DNA from 4 places in the Paracoccus qomolangmaensis genome. Region 3 is predicted to be linked to each of the others. Evidence: riboswitches for the same ligand, from Rfam matches in the RefSeq annotation. Region 3 holds a riboswitch; each other region holds the start of a gene.
The links. A riboswitch is a leader RNA that binds a small molecule or an ion and turns the genes downstream of it on or off. The one in region 3 is predicted to bind cobalamin.
Positions count from the first base shown of each region.

Region 1: it holds a riboswitch for cobalamin, as region 3 does, so the genes downstream of both, PXD02_RS02495 (ATP-binding cassette domain-containing protein) here and PXD02_RS12345 (TonB-dependent receptor plug domain-containing protein) in region 3, are expected to answer to the same signal.
Region 2: it holds a riboswitch for cobalamin, as region 3 does, so the genes downstream of both, PXD02_RS02025 (CbtB domain-containing protein) here and PXD02_RS12345 (TonB-dependent receptor plug domain-containing protein) in region 3, are expected to answer to the same signal.
Region 4: it holds a riboswitch for cobalamin, as region 3 does, so the genes downstream of both, PXD02_RS02100 (DUF1636 domain-containing protein) here and PXD02_RS12345 (TonB-dependent receptor plug domain-containing protein) in region 3, are expected to answer to the same signal.

Region 1 is NZ_CP119082.1:499,090-506,761, forward strand. It holds gene mobA (molybdenum cofactor guanylyltransferase MobA) at 1-18, shown strand, start outside; partial or broken gene PXD02_RS02485 (IS3 family transposase) at 221-1,362, shown strand; partial or broken gene PXD02_RS02490 (IS256 family transposase) at 1,381-2,512, opposite strand; gene PXD02_RS02495 (ATP-binding cassette domain-containing protein) at 2,457-3,494, opposite strand; partial or broken gene PXD02_RS16825 (hypothetical protein) at 3,693-3,845, shown strand; cobalamin riboswitch at 3,934-4,113, opposite strand; gene PXD02_RS02505 (SCO family protein) at 4,128-4,739, opposite strand; gene PXD02_RS02510 (copper chaperone PCu(A)C) at 4,792-5,406, opposite strand; gene PXD02_RS02515 (copper resistance CopC/CopD family protein) at 5,420-6,985, opposite strand; gene PXD02_RS02520 (YcnI family copper-binding membrane protein) at 7,045-7,554, opposite strand.
Region 2 is NZ_CP119082.1:405,620-413,291, reverse strand. It holds gene cobM (precorrin-4 C(11)-methyltransferase) at 1-654, shown strand, start outside; gene PXD02_RS02035 (cobyrinic acid a,c-diamide synthase CobB) at 651-1,952, shown strand; gene PXD02_RS02030 (DUF1636 family protein) at 1,949-2,263, shown strand; cobalamin riboswitch at 2,282-2,465, shown strand; gene PXD02_RS02025 (CbtB domain-containing protein) at 2,498-2,668, shown strand; gene PXD02_RS02020 (CbtA family protein) at 2,668-3,402, shown strand; gene cobF (precorrin-6A synthase (deacetylating)) at 3,379-4,170, opposite strand; gene PXD02_RS02010 (hypothetical protein) at 4,329-4,463, shown strand; gene PXD02_RS02005 (manganese catalase family protein) at 5,199-6,029, shown strand; gene PXD02_RS02000 (SDR family NAD(P)-dependent oxidoreductase) at 6,102-6,857, shown strand; gene PXD02_RS01995 (DUF4142 domain-containing protein) at 6,931-7,416, shown strand; gene PXD02_RS01990 (patatin-like phospholipase family protein) at 7,441-7,672, shown strand, end outside.
Region 3 is NZ_CP119082.1:2,362,811-2,370,482, reverse strand. It holds gene PXD02_RS12355 (FecCD family ABC transporter permease) at 1-277, opposite strand, end outside; gene PXD02_RS12350 (ABC transporter substrate-binding protein) at 274-1,068, opposite strand; gene PXD02_RS12345 (TonB-dependent receptor plug domain-containing protein) at 1,055-2,881, opposite strand; cobalamin riboswitch at 3,013-3,203, opposite strand; gene PXD02_RS12340 (NAD-dependent deacylase) at 3,233-3,910, opposite strand; gene PXD02_RS12335 (hypothetical protein) at 3,918-4,220, opposite strand; gene PXD02_RS12330 (heavy-metal-associated domain-containing protein) at 4,376-4,561, opposite strand; gene PXD02_RS12325 (HAD family hydrolase) at 4,599-5,336, shown strand; gene PXD02_RS12320 (DMT family transporter) at 5,329-6,213, shown strand; gene lepA (translation elongation factor 4) at 6,260-7,672, shown strand, end outside.
Region 4 is NZ_CP119082.1:419,940-427,611, reverse strand. It holds gene hmgA (homogentisate 1,2-dioxygenase) at 1-697, shown strand, start outside; gene fahA (fumarylacetoacetase) at 778-1,983, shown strand; gene maiA (maleylacetoacetate isomerase) at 1,980-2,630, shown strand; cobalamin riboswitch at 2,800-3,004, shown strand; gene PXD02_RS02100 (DUF1636 domain-containing protein) at 3,119-3,469, shown strand; gene cobW (cobalamin biosynthesis protein CobW) at 3,470-4,501, shown strand; gene cobN (cobaltochelatase subunit CobN) at 4,503-7,672, shown strand, end outside.

The sequences.
Region 1 (7,672 bases), 1.4 Mb from region 3:
CGGGCGGCAGGGCGTTAGTACTACAGTTGCTTTTCATGTTGTCTTCTGCGATGCGCGTTTGCTGCATAGGCCTGATGTCGTCGGCGCCAGAATGACCATGCCAGGATGAATTCGGTTGGTGGAGCGCGGCTGAGGATGAGGCGTGCCACCAAGCGCAGAACTGAATAGCCCCATGTTTCGTGGACGCCTTTTTCGCTAACTTTGAGGCAAGGAGGCCATGATGGGCACAGGTAATTTCACTGACGATTTCAAGCGCGATGCGGTGGCGCAGATCACGGAGCGGGGCTACCCGGCCAAGGAGGTCTCTGAGCGGCTCGGGGTGAGCACGCACTCGCTCTATGCCTGGAAGCGCAAGTTCGCGAAGGCGGTGTCGGGTGAGACGGCAAAGGATGCCGAGATCTGACGACTGAAGCGAGAGCTGGTCCGGGTATCGGAGGAACGTGACATCCTAAATAAAGCCACCGCGTATTTCGCCAGGGATGCAAAGTGAGATACGCGTTCGTGGCCGAGCATCGGGGTCAGTTTTCCATCCGTGCGATGTGCCGGTGCCTGCGCATCCAGCCGAGCGGGTTCTATGCCTGGCTGCAGGCGCCGGTGAGCGCGCGAGCCCAGGAAGACAGGCGCCAGACCGAACTGCTGCAGAAGGCTTGGGCCGAGAGCGGCAAGGTCTACGGCTACCGCAAGCTGCATGATGATCTGGTTGAACAGGGCGAAAGCATTTGTCCGAACCGGGTCGCCCGATTGACGCAGCTTGCGGGGATCAAGGCGCAGATCGGCTACAAGCGCCGCCCCGGAAGTTATGGCGGCAAGCCGTCGGTCGTGGTCGACAACACCCTCGACCGGCAGTTCAACGTCGAGGCCCCGGACAAGGTCTGGGTGACCGATATCACTTACATCCGGACGCAAGAGGGGTTCGCCTACCTCGCGGTGGTCATCGATCTCTATTCCCGGCGTGTGGTTGGCTGGTCGATGCAAAGTCGGCAGACGACAGATGTCGTTCTGCAGGCCCTGCTGATGGCCGTCTGGCGGCGCAAGCCGAAGACCAAGGTGCTGGTTCATTCAGATCAGGGCAGCCAGTTCACCAGCATGGACTGGGCAGCATTCCTGCGCGCCCACAATCTTGAGCATTCCATGAGCCGCCGTGGCAACTGTCACGACAACGCTGTTGCCGAGAGCTTCTTCAACCTGCTCAAGCGCGAACGGATCAGGCGCAGGACCTACCGGACCCGCGAAGACGCAAGGCAGGACGTGTTCGATTATATCGAGATGTTCTATAACCCGAAGCGCAAACATGCGAGAAACGGAATGCTGTCGCCCGCAGAGTTCGAGCGACGGCAGATGATGAGACGGGAAGGCGTCTAAGAAACTCGAGGCTATTCACTCGTCGGTCGGGAAGGAACCCCGCGTCTTGATCGTTTTCCGGATCACGCGGTTCAGGCTCTCGATGGCATTCGTCGTGTAGATGATCTTGCGGATCGCCGGATCGAAGCCGAAGAACGGGATCACTTCCTGCCAAGCCCTGCGCCAGGCCGGGGCGATGGACGGGTATTTCCCAGCCCATTTTTCCTCGAAGGCGTCGAGTTCGGCCTCGGCCATATCGGCCGTCGGGGCGCTGTAAATCCGGCGCAGATCGGCGGCCACGCCCTTGCGGTCCTTCCAGGAACAGAAGTTCAGGGAATGGCGCACCAGATGCATCGAGCCATGGGAACGCCACTGGTCCGAGTGACCATGGCGAGGGCAGGTCTGGACCATGGCGTTCGGGAAGGCCGCGCTGATCGCCTCGGGGAAACCCTTCAGCCCGTCCACGACCGCGATCAGGACGTCCTGCGTGCCCCGGTTCTTCAGCTCGTTCATCACCGAGAGCCAGAACTTGGCGCCTTCATTTTCGGCGACCCACAGGCCCAGAACCTCGCGCAGGCCGTCTCGAGTGACGCCGAGGGCGACATACACGGCCTTGTTCTTCACCGTCCGGCTGTCGGCATCGCGGATCTTCACCCGCAGGGCGTCGAAGATCACGATCGGATACATCCGCTCCAACGCCCGGCTCTGCCATTCCCGGACCTCGTCCAGGACGGCGTCAGTGACGCGGCTGATCAGGTCGGGCGAGACCTTCAGGCCATAGAGATCGAGCAGATGGGCCTGGATATCCCGGACTGTCAGCCCGGCCGCGTAGAGTCCGATGATCTTGCCATCCATCCCGTCGATTCCGGGTCTGGCCCTTCTTCACCAGTTCCGGTTCGAAGCTGCTGTCGCGGTCGCGGGGCACCGCAACCGGCATCTCGCCGTCCTGCCCCTTCAGCACCTTGGTCGAGGCGCCATTCCGGCGGATGCTCTGACCCGGAGGGGCTTCCTTGCCATCTTCATAGCCAAGATGCGCCGTCAGCTCCGCGCCCAGCATCCGCTCCATCAGCTTGATCTTCAACTCTTTCATCAGCCCGCTGTCGCCGAGCAGGTCCTCAGGGCGCTTTACTCCCTTCAGCAGTTCGTCCAGCAGTTCCTTGGAAATCGTCATGCATGCTTCCTTTCGAAGAAGCATGGACCGGATCTCTCATACACAGAAGATCTGACACTCTCATGGAAAGCACCATGAAGGGCACCAGCACATGCGCCAGTCCGACATAGACCATCAGCTCTGTATCGACGATGCGCAGCGGGCGCGCCACCAGGCCCCACTCGACGAGCCAGTTGTTGATGAGGCCCCTGCGGGCGAACAGCACGGTCCAGCCGAAGGTGCGCATGATGATGGATGTCAACAGTGGCGCGATCAGGCAGAAAACGATGACCGTGTTCCAGCGGCCGTCCGCGACCGGCTCCGCCACCTCGCCGGGCAGGATGTTCGCCGTGCCGAGGAATTCGGAGACGAAGCGCGTGCGCGGCTGTTCGTAGACCTCGATCGGCGTTCCGATCTGCACCACGCGCCGGGTCGACATCACGGCGATGCGATCGCTCATGGTCAGCGCCTCTTCCTGGTTGTGGGTGACGAGGATGGCGGTGATCCCCAGCTTCTTCTGAATCTCGCGCAACTCGAACTGCATGCTTTCACGCAGGCTCTTGTCGAGCGCGCCGAGCGGCTCCTCGAGCAGCAGAATCGCCGGATCGGTCACGAGCGAGCGCGCCAGCGCGACGCGCTGCTGCTGGCCGCCGGAAAGCTGGTGTGGACCTGTCCCAGTTCCGTTCCGGTCTTCAAAGAGCGATGCTCGCCAAAATGGAGACCGAATATGGCAGTGACACACAGCGACGAGTTCAAGCGCGATGCGGTCCGGTGTCCGACGAGGAGGCGGCTGACCCCGAGAAACGTCACCAAAGCCGGGCAATGGTATCGTGCCGACCGGCACGACTGCGCGCTGTCCTCTCAAGGCGCAATGCCTGCCCCGGGGCGCGCCATCCCGCCGGGTGTGCATATCGTGACAAACCACGCGGCCATCCTGCGCGCTCGACGCAAATGCCTGTCCGTAGCGCGCCTTTCCCATGGTCGGCCGGCCGCTGGCGGTCAACTCCGCCGAGGCGCGCTTCGCGCCCTATTCGGCCGGCTGAACACGGGTCTGCCGCGCCAGCCGGATGAAGCCTGCGACGTGATCGGTGGCCTCGTCGCCGCGCCGGATGCCCAGATGGATCGACTTCGGCAGCCCGTCGCCGATCCGCACGGCACGGATCGGGCGATCGGTGCCTTGCCATGAAGCAGCCGGTCGGGGATGGCGCCGCCCTTTGCCCTGCTGCCCGCGATCCTGCCAGCCTATGAGCGGGTGTCGCGCAAGCTGGCCGAGGCGGGCGCGATATGGGGCCAGATCAACGAGCCGGCGCTGGTCACCGACCTGTCGGACGCACAGCGCCGGGCTTTCGCCGCCGCCTATCAGGCGCTGCATCGGGCGGGGCCGAAACTGCTGGTCGCCCGCTATTGCGGAATGGCCGCTTTCCTGGTGCCCCTCGCACCGGAAATGGGTGATCGCTGCGGCAGGTCTCTTGACTCGCGGATCGCCGTTCGGGCCTGCCTTCCCGGACGCGGGCGACCAGTGGCGTCGTCGGCCGTCGCTCACCGCTTACAGGTGCGGGGGCAGCCCCGGCCTTGTCCCTGCCGCGATGGGCAACAAAGCGGCCTGTGCCGACCAGACGAAGCGATCGCATCCGCGTCATCCCTGCGACTCCAGCAAGCGGCGCAGTTGCGTCGTGACCCGTTCGGGTTCATCCCGATAGCTGAAAAACTGGCTGTAACGGCCCTCGCGGTCGAACAGCATCACAGAGGCGCTGTGATCCATCGAATAGCCGCCGTCTTTCAGCGGCACCTTCCGGGCGGAGATCCTGAAGGCCATCAGCGCCTTGGCGGTCTCCTCGACCGATCCGGTCACGCCCGTGGCACCGGGCAGCCACGAGACGTAATCGCGCAGCACCTCCGGCGTATCGCGTTCGGGGTCAACGGTGACGAACCAGACCTTCAGCCCGTCGGCGAGGGGGCCGAGGTCGTCCTTCCAGCCCATGATCTCGCCCATGGTGGTCGGGCAGACGTCGGGACAATGGGTGAAGCCGAAAAAGACCAGCGAGGGCTGGCCCTTCAGGCTGGCTTCGGTAAAGGGCTGGCCCTCGGTCGTCTCCAGCCGATAGTCGCCTTGCCCCAGATCGACGGCGGCCAGCGTCTCCTGTGGGTCGGGAGGGGCGGGAAGAAACAGCCGGGTCGCCGCCAGGCCCGTCAGCAGGACCAGCCCCCACAAGGCGATGCGCAGAATGCGCAGGGTCTTTCGCGGCATCCCCCGAGGAGCCTGCCTGGCAGGCGTTGCGCGCCCGCCCCGCTTCGCCGTCTCAGTCCTCTTCGACATGAGGCACCCCGTCGAATGGCGCGAAAGCCTTTCCCTGTTCGGGCGGCGGTTTCGCCTGGGCCTCATGCGCCGCAGGGCCGTGACGCGCGGAATGGGCGGGGGCGGCGTGATCCCTGTCCGCCCGGCCGCGCGCATGGATGCCGAGGATGTCGAAGCGAACCGGCACGTCGCCGGCCTTTTCGAAATGCAGCACCATGTCCAGCGTGTCGCCCTCGACCAGCGGCTCGGTCAGGCCGACCAGCATCAGATGCATACCGGCAGGGGCCATCGTCACCGCCGCCCCCGCCGGGATCGGCAGGCCATCGGGAAGCTCACGCATGGTCATCACGCCGTCCTTCTCGGCCGTCTCGTGCATCTGGACCGCCTTGCCGACAGGGGCCGTCACCGAGACCAGCCGGTCATCCGTCGCGCCGTGATTTGTGACCGTCAGATAGGCCCCGCCCACCGGCGCGCGCGGCGGCGTGGCGCGGGCGAAGGCCCCCGAGACCGTCAGGTCGCCCGCCTGCACCTCGGCATGGGCGGCATGGGCGGGAAGGGCCAGCGCGGGCAGGGCCGCCAGAACCGTGCCCAGCATCAGGTTGCGCAGAAAATGCTTCATGCCGTTCGTCCTTTCAGTCGATGTCGAGCGTGCCGCCCAGCGTCGCCATCTGAAACCGCGACAGCCGGATTTCGACCTCGACGGTCCAGGTGCCGGGCAGCGGCAGAACAAGGTCGGGAACCAGCCAAACGCCTTCGTCGCCCTTCCTCGCGGCGGCTGGCCGGGTCATGGGCTCGATCCCGCGTTCGGGCATCGACAGGCTCAGGGTGACGGCAAGCGGCTGGAGGGGCGCCATGTCGCCATCCGTGACCTGGATCTCGACCGAGACGGGACCGGCGGCGCCGGGGGTCACGATCAGGTTGGCCATGGCCTGGTCCGAATGCAGATGCCCGTAGGCCGCCGGCATCGCGGCATGGGCCTGGGCCAGCGCGCGGGGCGGCGGGGTAAAGCGCCAGCCCGCCGTCAGCCCAAGGATCGCCAGCGCCAGCAGCAGCTCCGCCGCGATGGACCGGCGCATCGCCTTTCCGGCGGCGCCGTCGCCCGCCAGCGCCGGTGCCGTCAGCGTCCAGCGGTTGAAACCCGCCAGCGCGAAGATCGCGGCCAGCAGGGTCAGCTTGGCGGCAAGGATAAAGCCGTAAGGCGTCAGCCATTGCGCCGGATCGCGGCCCAGTTGCACCACGGCCAGCGCAAGGCCCGAACCCAGCAGCAGGATCACCGCGAAGGGGATCGCGGCCGAGAACCGGCGCAGCCCTGCGGCCCCTTCGCGCAGCGACAGCGCCAGCGGGATCAGCGCGCCGATCCAGAAGCACAGCGCCGCCAGATGCAGAAAGACCATCGGCCGGGTCATCCAGCGCGGTTGGGCCGTGCCCGCGTGACCGCTGGCGGCATGGGACGCGGCCAGCAGCGCCAGCGCGATCCAGGCCAGTCCGCGGAACCGCAGCGACAGCAGGGCCAGCGCCGCCGCCGCCATCGCCAGGGCCACGCTGGGGCCGAAGCTGGTGCCCCAGGCGGCCGCCCAGGGGGCGGCGGTGAACAGCGCGCCAAGGCCCAGCCCCAGCGCGTCCAGCCCGTGCAGGCCCAGATAGGCCGGGGCCGCGACGAACCCGGCCCAGGCCGCCAGCCCGACCGGCCGCCGGGCTTTGCCGGACAGGCCCGCCACCGCGCCGAACAGCGCGCCGCCGACGCCCAGAACCAGCCCCGAGGTCATCGCAAAGCGCGCCAGCCAGATCGCGGCGCGGACGGCGGGATCGCCCTGCGGCGCCGCAGCCGCCGCGCCGGTCACCACCCCCACCGAGAACACCAGCGCCCCGGCAATCGGATGCCCGTCATCCGAGGCCACCCGCCAGGACAGGACATGCGTGCCTTGACCCAGTGGGGGCAGGGGAATGACCAGTTCCTGCGCGCCGGGCACCCGATCCGTCAGGTCGCTTTCCGTCCCGTCCGGCGCGATCAGGCGGATCGCCAGCGGCGCGACGGCTTCGTTGAAGGTCAGGCTGGCCGATTCCGGCGCCGTGCCCAGCAGGGCGTTGTCGGCGGGGGCCGTGGATTGCAGCACCGCATGGGCATGGACCGCCCCGGCCATTGTCAGCAGCAGGATCTGGACCAGCGCAAGGATCTGCAGGCGGAACGGTCGGGTCATGGCGATCTCCGGCTGGGGCGGGGGCCGCGGGTCGCGCCCCCCGCCATGGCATCATGGGGTCAGTGCGCGGCGCCTTCGATCAGCTTCAGGCGGGGTGCGGGCATGTCGGCGTCGGGGTTGCCGGTGGTGTCGATCCAGGCCTCTTCCCCATTGGCGCATTCCTGCACGGCCGGGAACCAGAAGGTCGAGCCGGGTTCCAGATCCTTGCCGAAGCTGCCCCGGAAGACGAATTCGTCGTAGAACTCGTTCGGCAGATTGCCGCCGGACCAGACGATTTCCTTCACGCCTTCGGTGAGGGTGGCGCCGTGATTCTCGAAGGGTTTTTCGTAGGCGCCCTTGACCACCTCCAGAGTCCAGCCCGGTTTGGGCATCGGCTTGACGTTATAGAAACCTTCGGGGATCTGGACGCGCACCGTATGGGTGGCCTGATCGCCGCAGCCATGCGGCACGCGCAGCACGGCCTTGTAGGTCGAGCCGACGGGGGCCTGTTGCACTTCCAGCGTGGCATGGGCCAGCACCGGCGAGGCGAGCGTGGCAAGCGTCATGGCAAGGACGGTTTTGCGGAACATGATGTCTCTCATTCGTTGGATGGGGTTGTCGGTGTTGCGCGCGCGCCGGCAAGGGGACGGCCAGCGCGGTCGCGAAGCCGATGGTGACGGGCCGGTCGGCAAGGCGCGCGACCGAGCG
Region 2 (7,672 bases), 1.3 Mb from region 3:
CTGCTGGCCCATTGCCCGCCCGGCTGCCGGATCGTCGACACCGCGCCGCTGGATCTGGACGCCATCCTGGCCGAGATCGCGGCGGCGCATGAACGGGGCCTCGACGTGGCGCGGTTGCATTCGGGCGACCTGTCGGTCTGGTCGGCCATGGGCGAGCAGTTGCGCCGCCTGCGCGCGGCGGGGATCCCTTATACGGTGACGCCGGGCGTGCCGTCCTTTGCCGCCGCCGCCGCCGCCTTGGGCGCGGAACTGACCCTGCCGGGCCTTGCGCAAAGCGTGGTGCTGACCCGCATGGCGGGCCGCGCCTCGGCCATGCCGCAGGGCGAAAGCCTTGCCGCCTTCGCCGCGACCGGCGCGACCCTGGCGCTGCACCTGTCGATCCACCGGCTGGCCCGGATCGCCGCCGAACTGATCCCTCATTACGGCGCCGATTGCCCCGTGGCCGTCGCCTGGCGGGCAAGCTGGCCCGACCAGCGGCTGGTGCGCGGCACCCTGGCCGACATCGCCGCGCAGGTCGGCGACGGCATGGAGCGCACCGCCCTGATCCTGGTCGGCCGCGCCCTGGCGCAACAGGGATTCGACGACAGCCGCCTGTATTCCGCCGATTACGACCGGCGCTTTCGCGGCGGGCGCGGCGACGCGGTGGCGCCATGAGCGGGGGGCTGATCGTCTCGGCCGCGCGGTCCGGCAGCGGCAAGACCACGGTGATGCTGGGCCTGCTGCGCTGCCTGACCGAGGACGGAGTGACCGTGCAGCCCTACAAATGCGGGCCGGACTATATCGACCCGGCCTTTCACCGCGCGGCCTGCGGGCGGGCGTCCTTCAACCTGGACAGCTGGGCGATGCCCAGGGGCCTGCTGGCGACACAGCTGGCGCGGGCGGACGGCTTCGCCCTGGCCGAGGGGTCGATGGGCCTGTTCGACGGCGTGGCGGCGGATGGCGAGACCGGCAACGGCGCCAGCGCCGACATCGCCGCGCTGACCGGTTGGCCGGTGCTGCTGGTGCTGGATGTCTCGGGCCAGGCGCAGACGGCGGCGGCGCTGGCCCTGGGGATGGCGCGGTTCCGCGACGACGTGCGGGTGGCGGGGGTGATCCTGAACCGCGTCGCCTCGGCCCGCCACGAACGGCTGTGCCGCCTGGCCTTCCAGGCGCGGGGCATCCCCGTCCTTGGCGCGCTGCCCCGGCGGGGCGACCTGACCATCCCGGAACGGCATCTGGGCCTGGTGCAGGCGGCGGAACACCCGGATCTGGAAACCGCGATCCGCGCCTATGCGGCCTTCCTGCGCGCCCATGTCGACCTGGACGCCATCCGGGCCGCGGCGCGGGGCCGTGCCGGGCCCGCGACCGGCGGACGTCCGATGCCCCCGCCCGGCCAGCGGATCGCGCTGGCGCAGGACCAGGCGTTTTCCTTTGTCTATCCGCATCTTCTGGACAGCTGGCTGCGGCAGGGGGCCGAGGTGCTTGCGTTCTCTCCGCTGGCCGATCAGCCGCCGCCGCCGGACGCGGATGTCTGCTGGCTGCCGGGCGGCTATCCCGAACTGCATGCCGGGCGGATCGCGGGCGCGGCCCGGTTCCTGGACGGGCTGCGCCGCTTCGCGGCCACCCGTCCGGTGCATGGCGAATGCGGCGGCTACATGGTGCTGGGCCGGGCGCTGATCGACGCGGGCGGGACCAGCCATCCGATGGCCGGGCTGCTGGGGCTTGTCACCAGCTATGAACAGCGGCGGATGCATCTGGGTTACCGGCTGGCGCGGCTGTCGGACCCGATGCCGGGCCTGCCCGCCGGGACGCGATTGCGGGGGCACGAGTTCCATTATTCGACCATCCTCGACCAGCCGGACGATCCCCTGGCCCAGGTGACGGATGCCGACGGCGCGGCGGTGGCCGAGACCGGATCGCGGCGCGGCCGCGTCACCGGCACGTTCTTCCACCTGATCGCGCAGGCCGCATGACCCGCGTCTTCGTCTGCGCCGAATGTCCGGGCGGGGCGGACAGGCTGGCGGCGGTCCGCGCCGCGCTTGACGGAGCCGCCTGCACGGTCCGCGCGTCGGGCTGCCTGTCGGGCTGCCGCAGCGGCGGGTCCGTGGCGGTCAGGGCGCCGGGGCGGATGGCCTATCTGTTCGGGCCGGTGGACGGCGGCGACCGGGGCGGGCTGCGCCGGTTCCTGGATCTCTACCACGCCGCGCCGGGCGGAGAGATCCGCGACGCCCGCCCGCTGGGTTCGCTGCGCTTCAAGGTTCTGGCGCGCATTCCCGGCGCTTGACCGCCGGCTTCGGCGATGCCAGTCTGCGGCGTGCAAGGTGCAGCCCGCAAGGCTGCGTGGGAACAGGGATCACCAACCCGACCGCCCCCGCGACTGTGAGCAGAGAGCCGATCCGGCACGCCACTGTGGCCCCGCGCCATGGGAAGGCAGGACAAGGCAGCGACCTGCGAGTCAGGAGACCGACCTTGCGCGAAACGCAATCCGCCGTCGGGGATGACGGCAAGGAGGAATGACATGACGACGCTTTCCCGCGCATCGGCCGCGGTTTCCACATCGCTGCGCGACATCTTCATCGTGGCCGCCATCGGCGCGGTGCTGGTCTTCACGGCCGGCCTCGCGCAGTCCGAGACGCTGCACGATGCCGCCCATGACATGCGCCACGCCACCGGCTTTCCCTGCCACTGATGCTGTCGCGTCTTTTGTCCAGCGCCTTGATCGCTGGTGCTGCCGCAGGGCTGATTGCCACCCTGTTGCAGCTGGGTTTTGTCCAGCCCGTCCTGCTGCACGCCGAACTTTACGAGGGGGGCGAGCTGACCCATTTCGCGGCCCCCGGCGACCACCATCACGGCGCGGCGGACAGCGCCCATGACCATGACCGCGCCGAAGGCGCCGCCGCTGCCGCCCATCCCGACATGGGCGGCCTGGACCTGACGCGCGACGGGCTGTCGGTGCTGTTCTCGATCCTGGTCTATGCCGGATATGCGCTGCTGCTGGTGGCCGCCATCGCGCTTGCGGAAAACCGCGGCCACACCGTCACCCCGCGCCAGGGGCTGCTGTGGGGGATCGCGGGCTTTGTCGCGGTGCAGCTTGCGCCCGCCTTCGGCCTGGCCCCGGAACTGCCCGGCATGGCCGCCGCCAACATCACGCAGCGCGAAATCTGGTGGCTGGCCACCGTCGCCCTGTCGGCGGCCGCGCTGTGGCTGATCGCCTTCGGCAAGTCCTGGGCGACATGGGCACCCGCCATCGTCCTGGCCGCCCTGCCTCATCTGGTCGGCGCGCCGCATCCGGCCGAACTGACCGGCCCGACCCCGCCCGAGCTTGCCGCCCAGTTCGCGGGGCGCGCCCTGGGCGTGGGCCTGGTGGCCTGGGTCGCCCTGGGCCTGCTGACGCCCAGCCTATGGTCGCGGGGCCGCGCCTGACCCCTGTCCCGTCCCCCCTAAGCCGGGATCCCGCCGCAGCAGATAGATGTCCATGATCCATCCGTGCCGGTCGCGGGCGGCCTGCCGCGCAGCGACGATGCGCGGTCCTGCCTCTGCCAGCGGGCCTGCCTCGACGATCTGGCCCGGCATTCCGACATATGCGCCCCACCAGATGCGGACCCCTGCGGGATCAAGGGCCTGAAAGCTGTTCATGCCGTCCAGCATCACCACCAGCGTATCGACGCCAGCGGGCCAGCCTTCGTCGCGCAGCCGCCGCCCGGTGGTGACAAGGACGGGCGCGCCGATCTCGTTCAGGGGGATTGCATGGGCCACCGTCAGCACCTGCAACGACATGATCCCCGGCACGACATGGACGGTCACGGCCCGCCGCTTTGCCAGCCGCCCGGCAATGCGCAGCGAACTGTCATAGAGACCCGGATCCCCCCAGATCAGCAGCGCCACCCGCACCGCGCCGGGATGGGCCTCGATCGCCCGGTCCCAGCACCCGGCGATCGCCTCATGCCAGTCCAGCACGCCGCCTTCATACCCGCCCGAGGCATCCCGCACCGGCAGGTCGAATTCCGCCAGGACCGTTTGCGGATTGGTCAGCACCTGATCGCAGATCCGTCGCCGCATCCGGGCCAGTTCGGCCTTCTCCTCGCCCTTGCGGGGAATCAGGATCAGATCGGCCCGGTTGATCGCCGCGACGGCCTCAAGCGTCAGATGCTCGACCCGTCCCATGCCGATGCCGATAAGCCAAAGTTCCATCCCGGAGGCCCCGCCCATGGATCATGCAAGGCGCTTCTGCCCCCGGACCAAGCGGCGGTCAAGCGGCCTTCAGCTGTGCCTTTTTCGATCAGGACGTGTTGGGCGATCCGCCCTCCGCCGCAATCAGCGGAAGCCGAGCGGCCTGCACGGAATGGTAGATGTCCAGTTTGCCGTGGAATCGCCGCCCGACCGGCTTTCCGCCGCCATCCAACCCTGGAAAACTGATGGTCGATCAGGCGGCGGGCGCAATCGAGCGCGCCGTCATCGGGCCTGGCGCGCAATCCCAATGCTGAAGCACCACCCGGCCTAGTTCGAAGGAATGTCCGGGCGTCGTGCCTGCCGGGCGGAACATCGGATTGCCTGAGCCAGATCTCGACCTGGATGTCGGGCCAGGGCCGCCCGGTTCGGTGACGATGGGAAAGACAATCGGCGTGACGATCAGCATGGCCGGGCCATGTGCATGAGCACGGTTCAGGCGGCCGGGGTGCTGAACGTCTCACGCAACGCTATGAATGGCTGTTCGCCTATCCGCGTGCACGGCCCCAGGATCAGAGACGACTCGATCCGGGCAAGAGCCTGGCATCTCGCAGGGTGTTAGCACCAATCCGGTGGTGCTGGACCTTCTGATCTCGGCAGCCCGCGCTAGGGGGATCGCCTGGAAGCAGCAAGCGGCCGGCGGCACCAGCCCGACCGATGCGAGGGTCGTGCATTAGCTGCGGGGCGACGTCGCCACGGGCGTAATCCCGGTGCCGCTGCGCTACAGGCACACGCCGTCCGAGATGGTATTGCTCGCCGACATCCAGGCCTCGATCGACCTGGTCCGCGCATATTGCCGACGCCTGCGTCCGGATACGGATTTCACGCCGGTGTAAGGGCGAAGGCGTCAGGGTTGATAAAGGATTGCCCGGCCGATCTTCGGGAACATCGCAAGCAGGGGACGGTTGTAGGACCGGGTGCCCGTGCTGACGCCGATGCGTGTACGCCGTCTGGATGCCCGGTTTCCCTCCACGATCATCCGAGGACTTCCGATGTTTTATACCGACAACAAGCTGCAATATCCCGTTCGCGTCGACGCCCCGAACCCGCTGTTCGCCCGTGCGCTGCAGCAGGCCATCGGCGGGGTCGAAGGCGAGATCCGCGTGGCGATGCAATATTTCTTCCAGGCCTGCGGCGCGCGCGGCAACCCCAAGTTCCGCGACCTGCTGATGAACACCGCCGCCGAGGAGCTGGGCCATATCGAGATGCTTGCGACCGCCGTCGCGATGAACCTGGATGGCGCGCCCCTGTCGATGCAGGAGGAGATGGCCGCGACCGACCGCGTGGTGGGCGCGGCGATGGGCGGCGTGAACCTGAAGAACCTGCTGTCGTCCGGCCTGTCGGCGATGCCGGTGGACAGCGACGGCGTGCCCTTCGACATGTCCCACATCTATGCCAGCGGCAACATCGCCGCGGACATGACCGCCAATGTCGCCGCCGAATCCACGGGGCGCACCCTGGCCGTGCGGCTTTATAACATGACCGACGACGCCGGCATGAAGGACATGCTGTCCTATCTGATCGCGCGCGACACCATGCACCAGAACCAGTGGCTTGCCGCGCTTGAGGAGCTGGGCGGCATGACCGGAGCCTTCCCGATCCCGAACAGCTTTCCGCAGGCGCAGGAAAAGACCGACTTCAGCTATGCCTATCTGGGCTTCCAGGCCGATGGCAGCGCGCCGGTTTCCGGCCGCTGGGGCGAAGGCCCGTCCATCGACGGCAAGGGCACCTTCGTCACGGGCAAACTGCATCCGTCCGACCAGAAGCCCGATCTGGGCATGGCGCGCCCCGACAGCGGCGCGCAGGCCGAACAGATCGGATAATCCTGCGGCCCGCCGGCCGGAACCGGCGGGCCTTTCCTTTCGCAACAAGCGACACCCTTGCAGGAGATGGCGATGACCCTTGCCCTTGTCACCGGCGCATCCACGGGAATCGGGCTGGAACTGGCCCGCATCGCCCAGGCCGACGGACACCAGACCATCGTGGTCGCCGATGAGCCCGCCATTCATCAGGCCGCCGCAGGCTTGGGTGCCGAGGCGGTCGAGGCCGATCTGGCCACCTCCGAAGGGGTCGCGTCGGTCCTGGCCCATCTGGGCGGACGCGAGGTCGAGCTGCTGATGCTGAACGCGGGCACCGGGCTGGGCCACGCCTTTCTGGACCAGGATCCGCAGCGCATCGACCATGTGGTGATGACCAACATCCTGGGCGTGCTGCGGCTGGCGCATCCGCTGGGCCGCCGGATGCAGGCCCGGGGCCAGGGGCGGATCCTGATCACCGGCTCCATCACGGGCTTCATGCCGGGGACGTTCCAGGCGATCTACAACGCCTCCAAGGCGTTCCTGAACAACTTCGCCTTGGGCTGGAACGAGGAACTGAAGGACACGGGCGTCACCGTGACCTGTCTGATGCCCGGCCCGACCGACACGGCCTTCTTCGAACGCGCGGACCTTCTGGACACGCCCATCGGCCAGATGAAGAACAAGGACGATCCCGCCATGGTCGCCCGCGCGGGCTATGACGCCATGGTGGCGGGACAGGCGCAGATGACGCCGGGCCTGAAGAACAAGATGCAGGCCACCCTGGCCGAAGTCCTGCCCGCGGGGCTGGTGGCCAAGGCGCATCGGCGGATGGCGGAACCCGAGGACGAATGACCCCGCCCGGCCGACGACCGGCCAGGCGGCCCCAAGGGTCCGATCCCCGGACCCCCCAAGCAGGAGAATGCAGATGAAGCGCAGAACCCTTTTCGCAGCCGGAGCGGTCGCCGCCGTGATGCCGGTCGCCCGAATGTCCTTTGCCCAGACCGCGCCCGATGCAGACATGCAGGCGATCCTGATGGGCGGAAATTTCTCGCTGCTGAGCAGCCGGGCCGCCGCCGACAAGGGCACGGACCCCGCCGTCAAAGCCTTCGCCGCGCTCGAGGTGGCCGAGCAGGAGGCCGTGGCCCGCGCCTTTGGCGCGACACCCTCGGATCAGGTGGCACCGGAGCACGCGGCCCTGCTGGAACAGATGAACGCCATGGAGGCCGGGGCCGAATTCGACCGGCAGTATCTGGCGGCGCAGATGCAGGGCCACGAACAGCTGCGCGCCCTGCACGCGGCCTATGCCGAAAACGGCCAGAATCCGATGGCGCGCGGCGCGTCCATCGTCGGCGTTCCGGCGATCGACAGCCACATGTCCATGCTGCGGGCCATCAGCGACCGCCTGGGCTGACGGCACATGGAGGCCTGGCTTTGCTTGGCCGGCGGGAATGCGCTTGGCGCGTTCCACGTCGGCGCCTGGCAGGTGATCGAACAGTCCGGCCTGCGCGTCACGCGCATGTCGGGCGCCTCGATGGGGGCGGTGGTCGCGGCGGTGATCGCGGGCAATCCCCCGGAGCGGCGGTCCGAGGCCTTGCACGCGTTTCTGGCCGAGGTTCGGCAGGAACGGCGGATGACCGGCAGGCGGGCGGCGGTCGCGGCGATGCTGA
Region 3 (7,672 bases):
CCATCCCCGAGACGCCGATCAGCGCGGGTTCGGCCAGCGGGTTGCGCAGATAGCCTTGCAGGGCGGCGCCCGTCAGGCCCAGCCCGGCGCCCACCGCGATCCCCAGGATCGCGCGGGGCAGGCGGATTTCGCGCATCACGATGGGCAGCGGGCCATCGCCGCCCAGGACCAGGGCGCGCAGCGAGTCCGTCACCGGCAATCCCGCGGGCCCGGTCAGCAGCGAGGCCAGGAACAGCGCGGCCACCAGGCCGGACAGGAAGACGAACAGCCCCCTCATCGCAGCGACCGGATGGCCTGGACGATGAAGGGCGTGCCGCAGACCCAGTCGCGGTCGGTCACCTGCCCCTCGGCCGGGGCGATGGCGGACAGGGCGGGATGATCCAGGATCGCCTCGCCCCGCGACTGGCCGGGCCATTTCGCGCCGGTGATCAGCCGGTCGGGACGGGTCATCACCAGCAGCTCCATCGGCAGGGGGGTGGTCGTCGCGATGCCGTAATCGCCCGCCACATTGTCATAGCCCGCCGCGTCCAGGATCGTCCCGGCCAGCGTCGCGCGGCCCGAGGTGAAGCCGTTCGCGTAATACAGCGCCGCGCGGCCCCGGCGGTCGGGGCTGCGCGCCTGGGCCAGGTCGGCGTCGAAGCGGTCCAGAAGATCGCGCGCGGCCTGTTGGCGGCCCAGCAGATCGCCCATGCGAAGGATTTCCGCGCGGACCGCGTCAAGGCTTTCGGCGGGGGGCAGGGTCTCGACCCGGATGCCCAGGCGGCGCAGCATCGCCACGGTCGCGGCGGCGGTGAAGGTGCCGGCGATCACCAGATCGGGCCGCATCAGATAGATTTCCTCGGCCCGGCCGGTGTTCTTCGCGTAATCCGCCGCCCGATCCGCCATCGGCGACATGCGCGGATCCCCCGCCAGGTCGCTGACGGAGATCAGCTGCCCCGGCGCGGCCAGCAGCATCGCCAGCTGGTCGCTGCACAGGTTCATCGACACCACGCGCCGCGGCGCCGCCTGCGCGGGCAGGACGGCGGCGATCAGGGCCGCCGCCGCAAGAAGGACGCTAGAACGACGCACGCAGCCCCGCATAGATCGCCCGGCCCGATGTGCCATAACCGCTGACCCACTGGTAATCCTCGTCAAGGACGTTTTCCAGCCGCAGATAGGCGGTGGCGTCGTCGCGGATGGAGTGGCTGACCAGCAGGTCCACGGTGGTGAAATCGTCCATGTCGTTCGGACGGCCGGCGACGTGTTGCACCTGGATGCCCGCCGTGGTGCCGGTGGCAAACACCGTCTCGGCCCCCAGGTTCAGCACGCGTTCGGGCACCTTGGCCCATTCCGAGTCGACCTGGTTGTCGATGAAGGTATAGCTGGCGGTCAGCGCATGGCCCGCGCCAAAGACATAGCGGCCGTCCAGTTCGACGCCCCGGCGGCGGGCGGTGCCCGGCACCTGGTTATAGCCGTCGTCCGACCAGTCGGCGGTGCCGCGATCATCCCAGCCGATCAGGTTGTTCGCCCGCAGCCAGAACGCGGTCGCGCGCAGATGGCTGTCGCCCCATTGCTTTTCCACGCCGATCTCGTGCGTGCGGCTTTCCTCTCGTTCCAGCGAGGCGTTGCCATAGGGGCCGAACAGTTCGTAAAGCGAGGGCGCGCGGAAGCCGTTGCCCAGGGCCGCGCGGAACAGCAGGTCGTCGGTCGCGCGCCAGACCGCCGTCACCCGGCCCGAGGTGAAGCCGCCGAAGCGCGAATGATCGTCGCGCCGAAGCGATGTCGTCACGTCGATCCGGTCGCCAAGCGCCGTGGTCGTTTCCACGAAAACGCCGTTCAGGCGGGCATCGCCGTTGCCTTCGGCTTCCTCTTTTTCCGTGTCGGCGCCGAACACGGCGCGGATGCCCGCGCCCAGGTCGGTCGCGCCCTGCCAGGACAGTTTCGTGCGCGTGCCGACAAAGGGCGAGACGGTGCCGTTCGACCAGCTTTGCCGGTCGATGCGGTAACGCGTCAGGGCGATCTCGTGATCGACGGTGCCGGTCTGGAACTGCGCGAAGCCGCGCAGGCCATAGCTTTCGCGGTCGTTATAGTCGTCGCCTGGCGTGCCAGCCACATCGCCGTTGAAGTCGTCGAAATCGCCGCTGCTGTCTTCCCAGAAGCCGTTGAAGCCGATGGTCGCGCCGTTTTCCAGCGCATAGGCGGAATAGAAGGACAGGCGCGTCGCCTCGTAGCCGTCATCCTCGAAATTGCCGTTCTGTTCGTCGCGGGCGGAAAAGCCGTCGCTGCGGATATGGCTGACCTGGAAGGCCAGGTCCGCATCCGCGCGGCGCAGCGTCGCGCCATAGCTGGCGGTCAGGGTGTCGAAGCTGCCTGCCTCGATCCCGAAATGGTGGTGCAGGCCGTCCTGCGTCGGGCGCAGGGATTGCAGCGACAGCACGCCCGCCACCGCGCGCGAGCCGTACAGCGCCGATTGCGCGCCGCGCAGCAATTCGGCCCGGTTCACCGACTGGCCGATCATCCCGCCGATGTCATAGGATGGCTGGCCCGCCGCGGGATCCGCAACCTCGATCCCGTCGATCACGACGGGCAGGTATTGCGCCGGGGCGCCGCGCAGGATCAGCGATCCGGTGGTGCCCAGCGGCCCGTATTGGCGCAGGGTGACGCCCGGCAGCCGCGACAGGCTGCGGGCCAGGGGCTGGCCTGCGCGATCGGCCAGGTCTTCGGCGCCCAGCACGGAGACGGAACTGCCCGACCGGCTCAGGTCGGTGGCCTCGCGGTTGGCGGTCAGGGTGATGTCGTCCAGGACGATGGCGTCGGGGGCGGCATCCTGCGCGGCGGCGGGCAGGGCCGTGGTCAGGGCCAAGGCGGCGGTCAGGGTCAGGACAATGGGTCTTGCGGTCACGAATGACATCCTTCCAGGAACCCCGGCCAGGGGCCAGGGCGCGATGCGGTTGGTCTGGCAGGTTTTGGCCCGCCGGACAGCGACACCACCACGACGGAAGTTTCCGTTTCCGGCGCGCCCCTCGCACGCCGTCAGGGTGATCGCGTTCGGCAGGTCTCCTGACTTGCGGGTCAAGGCTTGGCCGGGCCTTCCCGGTCCCTCTGGGACCAGTGGCGTTGTCCGGCCCGGCTCTCCGCTGACAGTTGCGGGGGCAGTCGCGGATTTTCACCGCGTTCCCTTTTAACCGGGTTTGAGGCCCGGAACCGAGGCATCGCTGCCATAGCCCAGGGACCGGCGCGCAGGCAAGCGCAATCAGCCCAGCGAGGCCACCCAGTCCGGCACCGTCCGGCTGGCGGGCCCGGTGATGCGGCGGTGGAAGTCGCGCGCATTGGCGCTGGCATCCAGGTTCAGTTCCACGCATTCGACGCCGCGCCGCCGGACATGTTGGGCAAAGCCCGCCGCCGGATAGACATTGCCCGAGGTGCCGATGGCCGCGAACAGCTCGGCGCTTTCCAGCGCGTCCCAGATGCGTTCCATGTGATAGGGCATTTCCCCGAACCAGACGATGTCGGGCCGGGTTGCGGGGCGGGCGCAGGCGGGGCAGGGGTCGGCGGGGGACATGACCGGCGGCGCGGGCCAGCGATATCCGCAGGCCGCGCACAGCGCGCCGGTCAGGCTGCCGTGCATGTGGATCACGTCCGGGCTGCCCGCGCGTTCGTGCAGGTCGTCGACATTCTGCGTGACCAGCGTCAGGTCGTGCCGCCGCGCCAGATCGGCCAGGGCCAGATGCGCCGGATTGGGCTGCGCCGCCGCCGCCGCCGCGCGGCGCATGTTGTAGAAGCGATGCACCAGGTCGGGATCGGCGGCAAAGCCTTCGGGCGTCGCCACGTCCTCGACCCGGTGGTTTTCCCACAAGCCGTCGCTGGCGCGGAAGGTCGCCAGCCCGCTTTCGGCGGAAATGCCCGCGCCGGTCAGGACGGTGATACGCAATGCAGGCTTACCGGCAATAAGCCTCGGCCTGGGACGCGAACCGCTTGTAGCGTGCCCAGAAGGCGTTGTCGGCGTTGGATTTCGACATCCGGACCTCTTGCGCCTCGTGCGGGTCGCGGAAGAAGGAGGCGGCGCGGCGTTGGTCGGACCGCGACAGGGTCTGGTTCGCGACCTGCTGGATGCAGCCGCATAGCGGCGCATTGCCGCGCGCGCGGTCGGACCGGACGCAGGCGCTGTCGATGGGACCGGCGACGGCCAGCGGCGCGGTCATCATGATGGCCGCGGCCGCAATGACGATGCGGTTGAGCATGAACTGTCTCCTCGGTTTGCCTTGTCTGCGAGGGCGGGTGCCGGTTGTCCCGGTCTGTAACGGCCCGTCCGTCCGCGACGGTATCAGAAAGGGCCCGCCCGCTCAATCGGGCGCTGTGCGGCGCCTTCGCCTGCGGCGTCAAGGCGTTGCGTCTGTCAGGCGGGGCCGACCTCGTATCCGGCGCCGCGAATCGCCTGTGCCGCGCGGTCGGCGTCCAGCCCGTCCACCGCGACGGTCTTCTGCGCCAGATCGACCGTGGCGCGGCCGCCCGCCTCGGCGATGGCGGCTTCGATGGCGGCCTTGCAATGGCCGCAGGTCATGTCGGGAACGGTGAAGGTCATGGCAATCCTTTCGGGGGTTTGACAAGCTGGCGCCAGCATGGTCCTGCATGACGGCGACGGCAAGACGGGGGATGCGATGATCGAGGCCATCGGACTGGATGCCGACGACACCCTGTGGGAAAACGAGACGTTCTTCCGCGTGACCGAAGGCGAATTCGTGGCGCTGCTGGGCGATCATGCCGAAGGCGCCGACATCGCCAGCCGCCTGCTGGACGTGGAACGCGCGAACCTGGCCCGTTACGGCTTCGGCATCAAGGGCTTCATGCTGTCGATGGTCCAGACCGCCATCGAACTGACCGACGGGCGCATCGACGGGTGCGCCATCGGCCGGATCCTGGAACTGGGGCAAGAGATGCTGGCCCATCCGGTCGATCTGCTGCCGGGCGTTGCGCAGGCGCTGGACGCGCTGAACGGGCGGCGGCTGATCCTGATCACCAAGGGCGACCTGATCGACCAGGAACGCAAGATCGCCGCATCCGGGCTGGCAGACCGCTTCGAGGCCGTCGAGATCCTCGCCGACAAGTCCCCCGAGACCTATTCTCGCATCCTGTTTCGCGCCGGTGTCGCGCCCGACCGCTTCGTGATGGTCGGCAATTCGATGAAAAGCGACGTGCTGCCGGTCGTGACCTTGGGCGGGCACGGCGTCTTCATCCCCCATGACCTGACCTGGGCCGTCGAACAGGCCGAGGCGCCCGATCATCCCCGTGCGCACCGGCTGGAGACCATCGCCGATCTGCCCGCCCTGATCGACCGGCTGGAGTCCCGCCATGCATAACCTGCGCGCCGCCCTGCTGATGGTCCTGGCGATGGGCGCCTTCGCGGCCGAGGACGCGCTGCTGAAGGGCCTGTCGGGCGGCATCCCCACCGGGCAACTGCTGGCCATGCTGGGGTTTTCCGGCATGGTCGTGTTCGGCCTGTGGATCGCCCTTGGCGGCGAGGGGCTGCACCCGCGCATCCTGCTGCGCCCGCAGGTGGCGCTTCGCAACCTGTGCGAGGGGGTCTGCGCCATCACCTTCGTGACCGCGCTTGCCACGGGCGATCTGTCCATCGCCTCGGCCATCCTTCAGGCCCAGCCGCTGCTGATGACGCTGGGCGCGGCGCTGTTTCTGGGCGAACGGGTCGGCTGGCGCCGCTGGTGCTCCATCGCGGTGGGCTTCTGCGGGGTGCTGCTGATCGTGAAGCCGGGCACCGCGTCCTTCGAGATGAGCTCGATCTTCGCGGTGATCGCGGTGATGACGCTGGCTGTGCGCGACCTGATCACCCGGCGCCTGCCGCCCGAGGTGGGGTCGGGCCTGCTGTCCGCGGGGGCCTTCGGGTCGATGGGCATCGCCGGGCTGGTGCTGCTGGTCCTGGGCGGACAGTCGCCGGTCGTGCCCACGCCGGGGCAGGGCGCGCTGATGGTGACGACGCTGGGCTTCGGCATCCTCGGCTATATCACCATGGTCATCGCCACCCGCATCGCCGAGATCGCGGTCATCGCGCCGTTCCGCTATTCCCGGCTGCTGTTCGCGCTGATCCTGGCGGTGACGCTGTTCGGCGAACGCCCCGATGCCCTGACGCTGACGGGGGCCGCGCTGATCGCCGGGGCGGGCATCTATTCCATGTGGCGCGAAGCCCGGCGGCGGCAGGCGGTCCTGGCCGCCGCGCCCTGATCCAAACCCTCTTCCCGCGGGCGTTTCCCCCTTGTATAGCCCGGCCATGACCCAGCTTTCCCTGATCCGCAATTTCTCGATCGTGGCCCATATCGACCACGGCAAATCCACCCTGGCCGACCGGCTGATCCAGTTGACGGGCACCGTCGCCGAACGCGACATGAAGGCCCAGTTGCTGGACAGCATGGATATCGAGCGGGAACGCGGCATCACCATCAAGGCCAACACCGTCCGCATCAGCTATCCGGCGAAGGACGGCCAGACCTATGTGCTGAACCTGATCGACACGCCGGGCCATGTCGACTTCGCCTATGAGGTCAGCCGGTCGATGCGCGCCGTCGAGGGCTCGCTGCTGGTCGTCGATGCGTCCCAGGGGGTCGAGGCGCAGACGCTGGCCAATGTCTATCAGGCCATCGACGCGGGCCACGAGATCGTGCCGGTGCTGAACAAGATCGACCTGCCCGCCGCCGAACCCGAACGCGTCAAGGCCAACATCGAGGAGGTGATCGGCATCGACGCGTCCGACGCGATCCCGATTTCCGCCAAGACCGGCCTCGGCATCCCGGACGTGCTGGAGGCCATCGTCACCCGCCTGCCCGCGCCCAAGGGCGACCGCGACGCGCCGCTGACGGCGATGCTGGTCGACAGCTGGTATGACGCCTATCTGGGCGTCGTGGTGATGATCCGCGTCATGGACGGCATCATCCGCAAGGGCGACCGGGTGCGCATGATGCAGACCGGCGCCATCTACGGCATCGACAAGCTGGCCGTGCTGACCCCGCAGATGGTCGACATCCCCGAACTGGGACCGGGCGAGATCGGCGTCTTCACCGCCTCGATCAAGCAGGTCCGCGACACCCGCGTGGGCGATACCATCACCCATGAAAAGCGGGGCGCGGCCGCCGCCCTGCCCGGCTTCAAGCCCGCCCAGCCGGTGGTCTTCTGCGGGCTGTTCCCGGTCGACGCCAACGATTTCGAGGCCCTGCGCGACGCCATCGAGAAGCTGGCCCTGAACGATGCGTCCTTCAGCTATGAGATGGAAACCTCGGCCGCGCTCGGCTTCGGCTTCCGCTGCGGCTTCCTGGGGCTTTTGCACCTGGAGGTGATCCGCGACCGGCTGGAACGCGAATACGATCTGGACCTGATCACCACTGCGCCCTCGGTCGTCTTCAAGCTGCACATGCGCGACGGCGAGGTGCGCGACCTGCACAATCCCGCCGACATGCCCGACCTGACCCATGTCGATCATATCGAGGAGCCGCGCATCAAGGCGACGATCATGGTCCCCGATGAATATCTGGGCGACGTGCTGAAGCTGTGTCAGGACCGCCGCGGCATCCAGCTGGACCTGACCTATGCGGGCAACCGCGCCATGGTCGTCTATGACCTGCCGCTGGCCGAGGTGGTCTTCGACTTCTACGACCGGCTGAAATCGGTGACCAAGGGCTATGCCAGCTTC
Region 4 (7,672 bases), 1.3 Mb from region 3:
GAAGTTCGACCTGCCGGGCCGCGGCCCCATCGGCGCCAACTGCCTGGCGAACCCCCGCGATTTCAAATGCCCGGTCGCGGCCTTCGAGGATCGCGAGACCCGATCCCGTGTCGTCATCAAATGGTGCGGCCGGTTCCACGAGACCTGGATCGACCATTCGCCGCTGGACGTGGTGGCCTGGCACGGCAATTACTGCGCCTATAAATACGACCTGCGCACCTATTCGCCCGTGGGCGCGATCCTGTTCGACCATCCCGACCCGTCGATCTTCACCGTGCTGACCGCGCCTTCGGGACAGGAGGGGACGGCGAACATCGACTTCGTGCTGTTCCGGGAGCGCTGGATGGTGGCCGAGCATAGCTTCCGCCCGCCCTGGTATCACAAGAACATCATGTCCGAACTGATGGGCAATATCTATGGTGTCTATGACGCCAAGCCCCAGGGCTTCGCGCCGGGCGGCATCAGCCTGCACAACTGCATGTTGCCGCACGGTCCCGACCGCGACGCCTTCGAGGGGGCCAGCAATGCCGAGTTGAGGCCCGAGAAGCTGGACAACACCATGTCCTTCATGTTCGAGACCCGCTTTCCCCAGCACCTGACCGAATTCGCCGCCAAGGAGGCGCCGATGCAGCAGGAATACATGGAGGTCTGGCAGCGCCTGGAGAAGAAGTTCGACGGCACGCCTGGGCTGAAGTGACGCGCCCCAAGGCTGGGGGGTTTCACACCCCCCAGGCCCCCCGTGGGATATTTCGACCAAAGTGAAAAAGGAGGCCGGTGATGGCCCTGATCCGGTCCTGGGTGGACAGCGCCAATCGCGAGGACTGCCCCTTTCCCCTGAACAACCTGCCCTATGGGGTGTTCTCCGCGTCGGGCGATGCGCCGCGCTGCGGCGTGGCTATCGGCGATATGATCCTCGATCTGGCGGGTTGCGAGGCGCGGGGCCTGCTGGATGCGGGCGGGACGTTTTCGCAACCGTCGCTCAACGGCTTCATGGCGCTTGGCCGGGCCCGCTGGGACGCGGTGCGGGCGCGGCTGACCGAGTTGCTGGCCGAAGGCGCCGAGGGCGACCTGCCGCTGGTCGCCATGGCTGACGCGCGGATGCACCTGCCGATCCGGGTGACGGAATATACCGACTTCTACGCCTCGAAGAACCATGCCTTCAACGTGGGCGTGCTGTTCCGGGGGCCGGATAACGCGCTGCCCGCGCAATGGACGCATATGCCCATCGGCTATAACGGCCGGGCGTCGTCGGTCGTGGTCTCGGGCACGCCGATCCGCCGACCCATGGGGCAGCTGAAGGGCGAGGCCGGCCCGGAATGGGCACCCTGCCGCCGCCTGGATCTGGAGCTTGAACTGGGCGCCGTCCTGGGCGCCGACAGCACCATGGGCCAGCGTGTCGGCGTGGAACAGGCCGAGGCGATGATCTTCGGCTATGTGCTGCTGAACGACTGGTCGGCGCGCGACGTGCAGGCCTGGGAATACCAGCCGCTGGGACCGTTCCAGTCCAAGGCGCTTGGCACCACCATCGGCGCCTGGGTGGTGACGCAGGCCGCGCTGGAGCCGTTCCGCAGCCCCGGCGCCGAGCGGCTGAACCCGCTGCTGCCCTATCTGGCCGAGGAGCGGCCCGGCCTTTACGACCTGAAGATCGGCTGGTCGATGAACGGCCAGGTCATGGCGCGCACCAATTACAACGTCATGTATTATTCCAGCGCCCAGCAGCTGGCGCATCACACGTCCTCGGGCTGCCCGATGCGGGTGGGGGATCTGCTGGGATCGGGCACCATCAGCGGGCCGTCCCCCGACCAGACCGGCGCGCTGCTGGAGATGACCCAGGGCGGCAAGACCCCGGTCACGGTCAATGGCGCGCCCCGCACCTTTATCGAGGATGGCGACGAGATCGCGCTGTTCGCCGAGGCGCGAGGCGACGGCTATCACATCGGCTTCGGCCCCTGCACCGGCACCATCCTGCCCGCCCGGCCATGACCGTGGTGCTGCACGACTACTGGCGGTCCTCCGCATCCTATCGGGTGCGGATCGCGCTGAACCTGAAGGGGATCGCCCATGACCGGGTGGCGGTCGATCTGGTGGCGGGCGCGCAGCGCGACCCCGCCCATCTGGCGCGGAACCCGCAGGGGCTGGTGCCGGTGCTGGAAATCGACGGGCTGCGCCTGACCCAGTCGCTGGCGATCATCGAATACCTGGACGAGACGCGGCCCGGCCCCCGGCTGCTGCCCGCCGACCCGGCGGGCCGCGCCCGCGTCCGCGCCCTCGCCCAGGCCATCGCCTGCGAGATCCACCCGCTGGCCAATCTGCGTGTGCTGAAGCGGGTCGAGGCGCTGGCCGGGGCAGAGGCCCGCGCAGCCTGGAACCGCGACACCATCGCCACGGGCCTGGAGGCGGTCGAGGCGATGCTGGCCCAGGGCCCGGACGGCCTCTTCTGCCATGGCGACCAGCCGGGCACGGCCGACTGCGTCCTGATCCCGCAGCTTTACAACGCCAATCGCTGGGGCGTGGCCTTCGACCACCTGCCCCGCATCGCCGCCGTCGCGGAACGCTGCGCCGGCCTGCCCGCCTTCGCGGCGGCTCATCCCGACGCCTATGGGCCGGTTGCCGGGTCTGTCGCAAAGTAAAGGCGGGTCCGCCTTGCCGCCGATAGCGACACCCGACGTCTGCGAGGGGGCCGACACCTTTTCTGTCGGCTGCCGCGCCGGACCTATCGGCCTGATCGAAATCTCGAAGGCGATCCGGCTGCGCGGCGGTCTTCATCGCGACCTCGCTTGACTTGGGGGACGGTTCGTGGCTTGGCTGGCGGTGCTGGTTCCTGCCTGTGGCAGGCGAAGAGGGAATGCGCCAGGCCATCGGCCCAAGCGCAGCCGCCCCCGCGACCGTGACCGGAGAGGATGTCCACCGCCACTGGCCCATCGGGCCGGGAAGGCAGGACAGCCGCCAGGGCCAGTCCCTGACATCCGCAAGCCGGGAGACCTGCCAGCAACCGCCCCGAAGGGGCCGTGAAACGCGCGCGACCGGGGTGATGTCGTTGCCGGATGGTCCTGGCCCGTGGCCGACGACCCTTTGGCCCGTCCATCCCGCCGCCACAAGGCATCTGGCCGGAGGGGCCGTGGCTGAGACATATGAACTGGTGGTTTGCACCACCTGCCGCCTTCCGGGGGCCGACCCCCAGGCCGAACGCGACGGTCGACGCCTGTCCGATGCCCTGGCCGCGGCCGGGATCGACCATCGGCGGCAGGAATGCCTGTCCGCCTGCGCACGCGGCTGCGCCGTGGTGCTGCGTGGGGCAGGACGCTGGACCTATGTGCAGGGCGCGCTGGATCCGGACCGCGACCTGGACGACCTGATCGCCATGATCCGCGCCTATGCCGCGACCGAGGACGGCGTCGTGCCCTGGCGCGACCGCCCCGCCGTCATCCGCAAGAACACCATTGCCCGCATCCCGCCGCAGGAGGCCTGAATGTCGCTCGAAAAAACCCCCGTCACCATCGTCACCGGATTCCTGGGGGCGGGAAAGACCACGCTGATCCGGCACCTGCTGCACCATCCCGGCGGGCGGCGGCTGGCGGTCCTGGTCAACGAATTCGGCGACGTGGGCGTGGACGGCGACCTGATCCGCGACTGCGCCGACGCCAACTGCCCCGAGGCGAATATCGTCGAACTGACCAACGGCTGCATCTGCTGCACGGTTGCCGACGAATTCATCCCCTCGATCCAGCGGCTGATGGCGATGGATCCGCGCCCCGATCACATCCTCATCGAGACCTCTGGCCTGGCGCTGCCCAAGCCGCTGCTGAAGGCCTTCGACTGGCCCGACCTGCGCTCGCGCATCACCATCGACGGCGTGATCGCCGTGGCCGATGCGGAAGCCGTGGCGGCGGGCCGGTTCGCCCCCGATCCTGCCCGTCCCGGCAATACCCATGCGGGCGACGGCGCGGATGCCGACCACGAGACGCCGCTGTCCGAGGTCTTCGAGGATCAGATCGCCTGCGCCGACCTGGTGCTGCTGTCCAAGCCCGACCTGGCAGGCGCGGACGGGCTGGCCCGCGCCCGCCAGGTGATCGAGGCCGAGGCCCCCCGGCCCCTGCCCATGCTGCCCCTGGCCGAAGGCGTCATCGACGCCCGCGTGGTCCTGGGCCTGGGCGCGGCGGCCGAGGACGGGCTGGACGCCCGCCCCTCGCACCATGACGGGGCCGGGGATCACGACCACGACGATTTCGACACCATCGTCGTGGATCTGCCGGAACAGGCCGATCCCGATGCGCTGGCGGACAGGATCCAGGCGCTGGCCAGCCGCCGGAACATCCTGCGCGTCAAGGGCCATGTCGCGGTCGCGGGCAAGCCCCTGCGGCTGCTGGTGCAGGCGGTGGGGCCGCGCGTCCGCCATCAGTTCGACCGCCTCTGGGGCGACCGGCCCCGGCGCGGACGGCTGGTGGTGATCGCCGAAAAGGGCGATATCGACCGCGCCGCCATCGAAGCCGCGCTGTCCTGACATGCATGTCCTGTTCCGCGAGATCCACGGGCTGGAGGAAGGGGCCGCGCCGCGCGATCTGGGGCAGACGCCCGCGGATCTGGTGGTGCTGTCCTTTTCCGACAGCGACCTGGGGGCCTTCGCGGCGGGATGGCACCGAGGGCGGGCCTCGCTGCCCTCGCTGCGGCTGGCGAACCTGGCGGGGCTGACGCATCCGTTGTCGGTCGATACCTATGTCGACCGCACCCTGTCGCGGGCCAGGGGCATCCTGGTCCGGCTGATCGGCGGGGCGTCCTGGTGGTCCTATGGAGTGGAACAGCTGTCGCGGCTGGCCCGGCGGAACGGCATCGCCCTGGCCTTCCTGCCCGCCGACGGCCGACCGGATCAGGCGCTGGACCAGGCCTCGAACCTGCCGCCATCCACGTTGCGGCGTCTGGCCGCGCTGTGCGATGCGGGCGGAGAGGTCGCGGCGCAGGCGGCGCTGGCCCAGCTTGCGCTGGCCTCGGGGCTGTATGCGGGGCCGGTGGCGGGGTCGAAGGCGCTGCCGCCCTTCGGGTTCTGGCATCCCGGCACGGGTCCGTCGGACGGTCCCCCCGGCGGGGACGCGCCCCTGGTGGCGATCCCCTTCTATCGCGCCTGGCTGGCGGCGGCCGATACCGACGGGATCGCCGCCCTGATCGCCGCTTTCGACGCGCGGGGCTTCCGCGCCACCGGCCTGTTCCTGCCCAGCCTCAAGGACCGGGCGGCGGCCGACTGGCTGCGCGCCACGCTGCCCGGCCTTGCCCCGGCCGCCATCGTCAACGCCACCGCCTTTTCGGCGCGCTCGGACAAGGGATCGCCGCTGGACGCCGTGGGCGCGCCGGTCTTCCAGGTGATCCATGCGACCAGCGATCGCCGCGCCTGGGCCGGATCGGATCGCGGCCTGTCGCCATCCGACCTGGCGATGCACATCGCCCTGCCCGAGGTCGACGGGCGGATCGGCGCCGGGGCGATCTCGTTCAAGGACGCCGCCGCCTGGAATTGCGACCTGCAATTCGCCCGCGCCCGGCACCGCGCCGATCCGGCCCAGGTCGCCGCCGCCGTGGACCGGGTGGCGGGCTGGCACCGGCTGGCCGCACCCGCGACCGCGCCCGCCCGGCGGTGCGTCGCCCTGATCCTGTCCACCTATCCCGGCAAGGCGCATCGGATGGCCCATGCGGTCGGCCTGGACGCCATCGCCTCGGCCCAGGCGATGCTGGCCGATCTGGGACAGGACGCGGGCGCCGCGCCGCTGGAACAGGCGCTTGCGACCGGCCGCATCCGCTGGCCGCTGGGGGAATACCGGCTGGCCCTGTCCCGCCGCCTGCCGCAATCCCTGCGCCAGACCCTGCACGCGGCCCATGGCGCGCCCGAGGATGACGCGGCGGTCGAAGACGGCGCCTTCGCCTTTGCCGCGATCCGGCGCGGCACCGCCCTGATCGCGCTGCAACCCGAACGCGGCCAGCCCGCCGACCACGAGGGCGAATACCACGACACCACCCGCACCCCGCGCCACGCCTATGTCGCCTTCTACCTGTGGCTTCAGGACCAGGCCGACGCCCTGGTCCATATCGGCGCGCATGGCACGCTGGAATGGCTGCCCGGCAAGGCCGCCGCGCTGTCGCCCACCTGCTGGCCCCAGGCCCTGACCGGGGCGCTGCCGGTGATCTATCCCTTCATCGTCAACGATCCGGGCGAGGCGGCGCAGGCCCGTCGCAGGCTGGGCGCGGTGACGCTGGGCCACCTGCCGCCGCCGCTTGCGCCTTCGGGCACGCCCGCGCCGTTCCTGCGCCTGGAACGGCTGCTGGACGAATATTCCCTGGCCGACGGCATGGACGCCCCCCGCCAGGCCCGGCTGGTCGCCGCCATCCGGGCCGAGGCGCAATCGGCCGGGGTCGAGGACGACCTGGGCATCCCCGGCCATGCCAGCCCGGCCGAGGCGATTCCGCTGATCGACCGCTTCGTCTGCGACGTGAAGGATTCGCAATTCGCCGAAGGTCTGCATGTCTGGGGGCGCGGCACGCCCGATGGCCGGGGCTTCACGGGCGACGCGGCTTCGGCCGCCGCCGAAAAGGCCGCGCTGCTGGACGCCCTGGCGGGCCGCCGGATCGAGCCGGGGCCGTCGGGATCGCCCTGGCGCGGGCGCAGCGACGTGCTGCCGACCGGGCGCAATCTGTTCGGCACCGATCCCCGCGCCGTGCCCTCGGCCGCCGCCCATGCGCAGGGTATCAGGCTGGCCGAGGAACTGCTGCGCCGCCATTTGCAGGACCAGGGCGACTGGCCGCGCGGGCTGGTGGTGAACCTGTGGGGGTCGGCCACCATGCGCACGGCGGGCGAGGAATTCGCCATGGCGCTGCACCTGGCCGGGGTGGCTCCGGTCTGGGACGACCAGTCGGGCCGCGTCACCGGATTCCAGATCGTGCCGCTGGCGCTGCTGGACCGGCCGCGCATCGACGTGACGCTGCGCATCTCGGGCCTGTTCCGCGACGTGTTCCCCGACCTGGCCCGGCTGTTCGAACAGGCCACGGCGGCGCTGGCCCGGCGCGACGAGGCCGCCGACATGAACCCCTATGTCGCGGCGCCGTCCGGGCCGCGCGTCTTCGCCCCCGCCCCCGCCCGCTATGGCCTGGGGCTTGCGACGGGACCGTTCACCCCCGAGGCCCGGCAGGCGGCCGGAGAGGCATGGCTTGCCGCCTCGGGCCACGATGCCCAAGGCGCCCCCGCGCGCGCGATGCTTGAGGCCCGGCTGCGCGGCGCCGACGCTTTCGTCCACCTTCAGGATCTTCCCGAAACCGACCTGCTGCTGGCCGAGGATTACGCCAGCCACGAGGCCGGTTTCGCCGCCGCCCTGGCCACCCTGGGCGGTCGGGCCGCCCTCTACCACCTGGACGCGACCCGCCCCGACGCCCCCCGCGCCCGCACCCTGCCCGAGGAGATCGCGCGCGTGGTCCGGGCGCGGGCCGCCAATCCCCGCTGGCTGGAATCGATGATGCGGCACGGCTTTCGCGGCGCGGCGGAAATCGCCGCCACCCTGGACCACATGGCGGCCTTCGCGCATCTGGCCGGGGTGGTGCCGCCGCATCTGTTCGATCTCTATCACGCCGCTACCCTGGGCGATCCTCGGGTGGCGGATTTCCTGGAGGCCAGCAATCCCCAGGCCCAGGAGGCGATGCG